One region of the Paenibacillus sp. FSL H8-0280 genome, then DNA from elsewhere that is predicted to be linked to it. Evidence: riboswitches for the same ligand, from Rfam matches in the RefSeq annotation. Region 1 holds a riboswitch; the other holds the start of a gene.
The links. A riboswitch is a leader RNA that binds a small molecule or an ion and turns the genes downstream of it on or off. The one in region 1 is predicted to bind S-adenosylmethionine.
Positions count from the first base shown of each region.

Region 2: it holds a riboswitch for S-adenosylmethionine, as region 1 does, so the genes downstream of both, MHI12_RS24925 (methionine ABC transporter ATP-binding protein) here and mmuP (S-methylmethionine permease) in region 1, are expected to answer to the same signal.

Region 1 is NZ_CP150296.1:6,056,496-6,060,712, reverse strand. Features, by position in the region: gene MHI12_RS26505 (spore germination protein) at 1-329, shown strand, start outside; gene MHI12_RS26500 (Ger(x)C family spore germination protein) at 326-1,528, shown strand; SAM riboswitch class I at 1,599-1,700, shown strand; gene mmuP (S-methylmethionine permease) at 1,793-3,205, shown strand; gene mmuM (homocysteine S-methyltransferase) at 3,183-4,217, shown strand, end outside.
Region 2 is NZ_CP150296.1:5,726,477-5,730,693, reverse strand. Features, by position in the region: gene MHI12_RS24935 (heme A synthase) at 127-1,065, shown strand; gene MHI12_RS24930 (Cthe_2314 family HEPN domain-containing protein) at 1,269-1,985, shown strand; SAM riboswitch class I at 2,115-2,258, shown strand; gene MHI12_RS24925 (methionine ABC transporter ATP-binding protein) at 2,385-3,419, shown strand; gene MHI12_RS24920 (methionine ABC transporter permease) at 3,420-4,079, shown strand; gene MHI12_RS24915 (MetQ/NlpA family ABC transporter substrate-binding protein) at 4,155-4,217, shown strand, end outside.

The sequences.
Region 1 (4,217 bases):
GAAGTTTCGAAATCCAGGGTCTGATATTCGAGCGTTTTGAATCCTTATTGCTGGTCATCTGGATTATGCAAATCTTTTCGACTACAGCAATTACACATTACTGCGCTTCGGTGGGTATTCGTGATTTGTTTCGTTCCAAAAAAATCAAAGGTATCATGTACGGCCTGCTTCCGTTCATTTATCTGACAGCAATGATACCCAAAACAGTGGATGATACTTTTGCACTAGGAGATATGCTGGGCAATGTGTCCGTATTTTTGTTTGGCATTTTACCTCTGGTACTACTGTTGTTAAGTCTGATTCGCAAAAAAGGAGGCAAGCATGCATGATTACATTCCGTATGTTGTTACGCTTTGCCACTGTATTATGCATTCTCTTAACGATATCCGGATGTTGGAGCAGTCGGGAGATAGAGGATCTAAGTGTCTACGTCGGTCTTGGGATCGATATCGGTAAAGAGACAGAATTTGAGAAAGACATCGCTAATCAGGGAGGAGCGTATTCCAAGCAGAACAATTTGACGGCCACGGTACAGATCGCTCCCGGTAATTCAAGTAGTCAAAAGAGCCAACAATCCGGTTCGCCTTCTTCTGGTAAAACGTCCTATTCCAATGAACAGCTTACTGGAGATTCCTTGCTGCAAATCTTTCGTCAGTTTGCTCTGAGGCGAGATCATCCGCTCATCGGACATCATCTGAAGGTCATCGTTGTGTCCAAGGATATTGCCAAAAAGTATGGTCTGGATCAGCTGCTGGATTTTGTACTTCGGGATAACGATATTCGCCCTAACTGTCTGGTGTTGATTAGCCATCATCGCGCCGTTGATGTACTGACTTCAGATGATCCTTCCCGGATTCCAGCATTTTATCTTACAGGTATTACCAGTAATTCGTACTTGTCCAATAAAATCCTGGACCCGGTTCTACTCTCCAAATTAGATGCACAAATGCAATCCGGTTCCAGCTTTTTGCTCCAGAATGTACTGAACTCCAATGGAGAGGACAAGTTCTCCGGTGCCAGTATATTTGATGGGAAAACGACCAAATTCATCGGAGAACTTAGCCAAACGGACCTAGAAGGGCTATCGTGGATCAGACCTAAAGAAAAAGGAGGTATCTTGAAGACATACAATAAAGCGGGATTCACTGTTGTATATGAAATGAAGAAGAAGAAAACAAAAGTAATTCCCAAGGTGGTTGGTAATGACATTTCATTCCATGTAAAGGTCGAATCCGAAGGCTGGTTGATGGAAGATTGGCGTTCTCCCGAAAGAGAGGAAAAAGGGGATTATCTTAGAGAATTAGAAAAAGAATTTGCTGAACTTGCCGAGCAACAGATTCGACAATTGTTATACAAACTGCAGCATACCTATAAAGTAGATGTTGCGGATTTTCGGGATAGCTTACGTATCAAAGAACCTAAAACATGGAAAAAAGTCAAAGACGATTGGGATAAAATTTTTAGCACCGTGCCGATCACGTATGAGGTAAAGACCACCATCACGAATCCGGGGTCTTCCACCGAATAGCGAGGTGTGCCATTTATTATTTAAATGTTGACACATTCATGATAGATCGCTATATTAGTAAAAAATCATTTTCTTATCCAGAGAGGTGGAGGGACTGGCCCTTAGAAACCTCAGCAACAGATCTGAAGGATACTGTGCTAATTCCAGCGGGTGAAAGCCTGATAGATAGGAGCGTTTGTTTTTATTTGTCAGTAACGGCGCACTCTTTAGGCAGAGTGGGTCTTTTTTGTTTTTTCTGGATGAAGAAGTAGGGGAGCAGCAGGTATGGAGAACAACAACGACAAAGGGCATTTTCAGCGGAAAATGCAGGCACGGCATGTGGTCATGCTCTCTCTCGGAGGAGTCATTGGAACGGGATTATTCCTCAGCTCAGGTTACACCATTCAGCAGGCGGGACCACTGGGAACCATTCTGTCCTATCTGATCGGAGCGATCGTTGTATATCTGGTGATGCTCTGTCTTGGTGAACTGTCTGTTCATATGCCAGAGACGGGAGCATTTCATAGTTATGCAGCCAAATATATCGGACCAGCAACAGGTTACACGGTGGCTTGGTTATACTGGTTAACCTGGACTGTTGCGCTTGGCTCCGAATTCACAGCCGCCGGATTGCTGATGCAGCGCTGGTTCCCATCGGTGAACGTATGGATATGGAGCGCGGTTTTTGCACTGATGATCTTTCTGTTTAACGCTTTAACGGTGAAATTATTTGCGGAATCCGAGTTCTGGTTCTCATCTGTAAAAGTAGTGACTATCGTAATCTTCATTATAATCGGTGGCGCAGCCATGTTCGGCATCATCCCGATGGCGGATTCTGAACCGGCTCCATTTCTATCAAATATTACTGCATCCGGGTGGTTCCCTCATGGGGCTACAGCGATATTGATGACCATGCTTGCTGTAAACTTTGCCTTCTCAGGCACCGAGTTAATCGGCATTGCCGCTGGTGAGACGGAGAACCCGGAAAAGACGATACCAAAAGCCATTCATACAACGCTGTGGCGTTTGGTTATTTTCTTCATCGGAACGATTATTATCTTGTCGGCCTTGCTGCCCATGTCGGATGCCAGTGTACTGGAAAGTCCGTTTGTAGCGGTAATGGAGCGGGTGGGTGTACCCTATGCAGCAGATATTATGAACTTTGTTATTCTGACGGCGATTCTCTCTGCTGCCAATTCAGGCCTGTATGCATCTTCACGGATGCTCTGGTCTCTGGCTGATAAAAAAACGATCTCCCCGTGGTTTGCCAAATTGACCAAAAGCGGGGTACCCCTGAATGCACTTCTGATTAGTATGGTGGGTGGTGCGTTGGCATTGCTGTCCAGTATTATTGCGCCAGGTACGGTGTATATTACGCTGGTCTCCATTTCAGGTCTGGCTGTCGTTGCGGTATGGATGAGCATCAGTGCCTCCCAATACATGTTCCGCAGACAATATATCCGGGAAGGACATGCGGTCAAAGATCTGGTCTACCGCACACCACTGTATCCGGTGGTACCCATTGTTTCATTTATATTATGCCTGGCTTCATGCATAGGTATTGCCTTTGACCCGACACAGCGAATTGCGCTGTATTGTGGGGTTCCGTTTATCGCAGTATGTTACGCTGCTTATTATCTGACAGAACGTGTGAATAAGAAAAGAGGACAAGTACATGACGCAAGCACAACAGACTAACCCCATAGAACAGATTTTGCGTGAACATCCGGTCATGATTCTGGATGGAGCGTTGGCAACGGAACTCGAACAGCATGGATGTGATCTGGATGATCCACTATGGTCTGCTCGTGTGTTGCTTGAGAATCCGGATGTTATTGTTCAGGTCCATGCAGATTATTTTCGAGCAGGAGCCGACTGTGCGATTACATCCAGTTATCAGGCGACGGTGGATGGCTTCAGCAAGAGAGGAATCGATGAACAGGCAGCACTAGAGCTGATCCGCAAGACGGTGGAACTGGCTGCACAGGCGAGAGATGATGTGTGGGCAGAAGTGCAGAGTAGTTTAGCAGGGAGAGAAAGCTCGACAGGTCAGCTTGTAGAAGCTCCTTCGGTACGTTCCGAAACTGTGGAGAATGAGGAGCATATAACAGATCGTACAGGGGATCGCGAAGAAGACAGTGTTCGTCCACGTCCAATTATTGCCGGGTCCGTTGGACCGTACGGCGCCTATCTGGCGGATGGTTCAGAGTATGTGGGACATTACGACGTGTCGGATGAGACGCTTGCCGTATTTCACCGTCCGCGTATGGCGGCGCTGATTGAAGCGGGTGCTGATATTCTGGCGTTTGAGACGATTCCTTCCTTGCAGGAAGCACAGGTGCTGGTTGATTTACTGAAGGAGTTTCCTCATGCGTATGCCTGGTTATCTTTTTCTTTAAAAGACGGGACAAGCATCAGCGAAGGCACAGCGCTTGAGGTATGTGCACAGACGTTTGGCTCCGAGCCGCAGATTGCGGCAATTGGCCTGAACTGTGCTCCCATGGAAGTGGTGACGGAAGCAGTGGGTATTTTGAGCCGTGCCAGCGATAAACCTGTTATTGTCTACCCGAACTCGGGTGAGACGTATGATGCAGCAACGAAGACGTGGAGCGGACAGGGTACATGTGGCAGTATGAGTGATGCTTCGGAGCAGTGGGTTGCTGCGGGCGCTAAAATCATTGGGGGCTGTTGCCGTACTACGCCACATCAG
Region 2 (4,217 bases), 330 kb from region 1:
ACAAAGCGCGACGTCAATGAACATTTTATCCGTTATAATGAATTTAGTTGTGAAATAAGTGTCAAAGTACCGAAACAAGCGGAGAATATTCTTCGCCATCTTAAACCAACAGCGGGTGAGAAAAAATTGAAACACTTAACTTTGTTTAAATGGTTAACCGTATTAACCTGTCTTGTCATGTTTCTGGCCACTTTTGGTGGAGGCATCGTAACCAAAACGGAATCAGGCCTTGGCTGTGGAACAGAATGGCCTTTATGTAACGGAAAACTCGTTCCCGCACATACTGTGGCTTCACTCATTGAATATTCCCATCGCGCTGTAAGTGCACTGGCTGGACTGTTGTCCATTGCCTCTTTTGTGGCTTTTCTGCGGTTCGGCAAGTCACGCCGTGACCTGCAATTGTTCTCTTTCTTAACCCTGGTATTTGTTATAGTCCAGGGAATCATGGGAGCTTTTGCCGTCGTCTTCTCCCAATCTTCAGCAGTCATGGCACTGCATTTTGGTTTTGCACTGATTGCTTTTGCCAGTTCCCTAATGATGGCGCTGGGCATCAGGCAGGAGGCCAAAGATGGCGGATTGGAGCGCCTGAATAAATACCCTCGGGTTAGCAAAAAATTCAGGAATCTGGTCTGGTTCTCCACCATTTACACATATCTCGTGGTATACACGGGTGCATTTGTGAGTCACACGGATTCTGCCGGCGGTTGTTCCGGATTTCCACTCTGTAACGGGCAGATTATTCCTGAGCTTTCGGGTGGGGTAGCGGTTGCTTTTGCTCATCGTGCAGCAGCAGCTTCGCTCGTGATTGTTATCGCAATCCTGGGTCACTTCGCTTACCGTAATCATCCGGACAACAAGGAAATGCGTACTCTGGGTGTGGTATCCGTTGTTCTTATTCTGATGCAAGTAGTCATTGGTATTTTCATGATGGTGACAATGAACCGTCCGGAAGTATACATGTTCGTAGCTCTTGCTCATATGCTGGATATCGCCATATTGTTCGGAGTCTTAACGTATATGAGTTTCCTGGTGTACAAGCTGCATCGCCCGGCTAATCGTTTCTAAGATATAGATCCATTCTTTTTTAAAGTTACTTGGCCTAAATATGAAAGTCCACCATCCAGTGATGTACATCATTGGACAGGTGGACTTTGTTTGATGTCAAGGGGATCAGGGCAACCTATGGCAAGCAGCAATTACACGGAATGGATGATGTGTTACGTTTACGGTGATGAATTCTTGTTGATTTGGAAAAGAGGAGGTTAGATATGCTGCGAACGTTGTTGGGGGAAAAGCCACGTATAAACGAAGGTAAATTGAAGGCAGCGATGGACGCAATGGCGCATACGCTTGAGCTATTTCAGCGACAAATGCATGTGGACCATGATCCCACGCATGACTATCGGAAGCTGTATGTGTGGACTCAGGGACTCATCTCCTCACTGGATGAACTGGAGCAAAGCTGTTTCGCTGCTGCTCATTTTCGCAAAAAGGTCGTTGCAGGTTCAACGGATGATATGACGCCGACTGAAAAAGCCGAGTATGCTCGGTATGTGTATTTCTACAAAGATGGCTTTATCCGCTGCTTTGCCATTCTGGATAAAGTTGGAACGGTATTAAATGAAATATTCCAGTTGAATACTTCAAATACCAAAGCGCATTTTTCTTATTTTACTGTGTTAAGGCAGTTCGACTATGCGAGGGAACATCATGATCTTGCGTTGCTATTAATACAGATCAAGGACTCTTATCGTGAACCGATGAGCAAGCTGCGCAAACGACGTAATATGGAAATTCACTACATGAACTCAGAAATGCACGATGACCTGTGGCAGTTACATCAGACCTTGCAAGGTAAAGTGAAATTGGAGGATCTGAATCAGCATGTGCAGGAAATGCGTCAGGGCGTCGATATGGTCTGTGAAACGTTAACAGCCTCTTATAGTTATATCAACAAAATATGGAAAAGAAATAATTCCCTTTGACAAATCGGAATACTTGGAATATACTGAGTTTCAATCGAATGTTACACGGATATAATTGATATTTCAAAAGTTACGTTCACATTATAAAGCATAAACTACATGAACTTATAAAATCCTACAACAACATATTTCTTATCGAGAGCGGCGGAGGGACAGGCCCGATGAAGCCCGGCAACCGATTTGTAACGACATGATACATGTATCATTCGCGTTATAGATGTTAGGTGCTAATTCCTACAAAATGGTGCAAGACACGATTTTGGCAGATGAGAAGGTATATTCTTTCACGTGAAGAGCCCTCTTTGTATCTGCAAAGGGCTCTTTTTTTGTACTTTAGGGGGAGTTTTCCTTTAGATCGGGTAAAGATACATGTAGGTGGTTGGAAAGGGGCAAGTGCGATTGATTGAATTAAAAGGTTTAACGAAAACGTACGGCAAAGGGAAAAAATCTACAACAGCGTTATCCGAGCTGAATTTGAGCATCCAAAAGGGTGAAATCTACGGTGTGATTGGCCATTCTGGAGCGGGCAAAAGCACATTGATTCGCTGCATTAATTTGCTGGAACGGCCTACGGAGGGTGAGGTATGGGTCGACGGAATCAACTTGACTGAACTGAGCAAAACCGAATTGCAGCAACAGAGACGCAAGATCGGGATGATTTTTCAACACTTTAATCTGTTATCTTCGGCAACGGTATATGACAATGTAGCTTTTCCACTAAAGCTTGTGAATACACCCAAGGAAGCCATTGATCGCAAAGTGAAGGAAATGCTCGCACTGGTTGGTCTGGAGCACCATAGCAGCAAATATCCGGCTCAATTATCGGGTGGACAGAAACAACGTGTAGGGATTGCGAGAGCACTTGCAAGTGATCCAAATGTACTTCTCTGTGATGAGGCTACTTCGGCACTTGATCCGCAGACGACAAATTCAATCCTGAAGTTATTGCTCGACATTAATGAAAAGTACAACCTTACGATTGTGCTGATCACACATGAGATGCATGTCATTCAGAACATCTGTGACAAGGTGGCTGTCATTCATCAAGGTGGCATTGTGGAACAAGGACCTGTAACAGACGTGTTCTTGAAGCCGCAGCATGCGATTACGCGGGACTTCATGATGCGTGACCATGAAGCTGGACTTGCTCTGGAAGAGACCGCTCTGGCAAATGCAGGCGTTGAATTGCAGGCAGGTGCTGCTTCCAAACTTGTGAAGATATCCTTTCTGGGTAACAAAACGTATGAAGCGATTTTGTCTAGAACAGTACGTAAGACAGGCGTGGATTTTGCCATCCTGCAAGGTACAATCTCTACGATCAAACAGGTTCCTTATGGGCAGCTGACCGTTCGGTTCGAGGGTGATTCAAATGCGATTGATCGGACGATATCAGAATTAACCGCTGAGGGACTTGATGTGGAGGTGCTTCGTTAGATGGATTTTTCAACAGTTCGCTGGGAAGAGGTTGGTAAAGCCTCCATTGAGACACTGCAAATTTTGGGTGTATCAGGCTTGTTTACCGTTATCTTAGGTTTACCGCTCGGAGTTCTGCTGTTCATGACAGCCCGATCTGCTTCGATTAAGTCACGGGCAGTGTACACTATACTATCCCTGATTGTGAATATTTTGCGCTCAGTCCCATTTATCATATTGATTGTTGCTCTTATTCCATTCACTCGTATACTCGTTGGTACAGCTACGGGGGTGCTCGGTGTTATACCTCCTTTGGTTATTTCAGCAGCTCCTTATTTTGCTCGTTTGGTGGAGACGACGTTGCGAGAAGTTGATCGGGGTGTCATTGAAGCGGCACAGTCGATGGGTGCATCGACCGGACAGATTGTAAGACGGGTGTTACTGCCTGAGGCACTGCCTGGACTGCTTGCTGGTATAACGATCACCATCGTTACACTTGTCTCTTATACGGCGATGGCGGGCATGGTTGGTGGTGGAGGTCTTGGAACACTGGCAATTAACTATGGATACTTCCGTTATCAAAATGAAATCATGATTATATCCGTAGTGTCGATGATCATTCTTGTGCAAATTCTCCAGATGGCTGGAGATCGCTTGGTTACATTTTTCACCAGGAAATAACACATAGATAACATGATGGATATGCATTTATGCGGATGCCACATGAAAAAAATGATTAGAGAAGGGGTTTTACACATGAAAAAATGGTCTTTTGCTCTACTTAGTCTTATGTTGATTGCGGTTCTCGCAGCTTGCGGA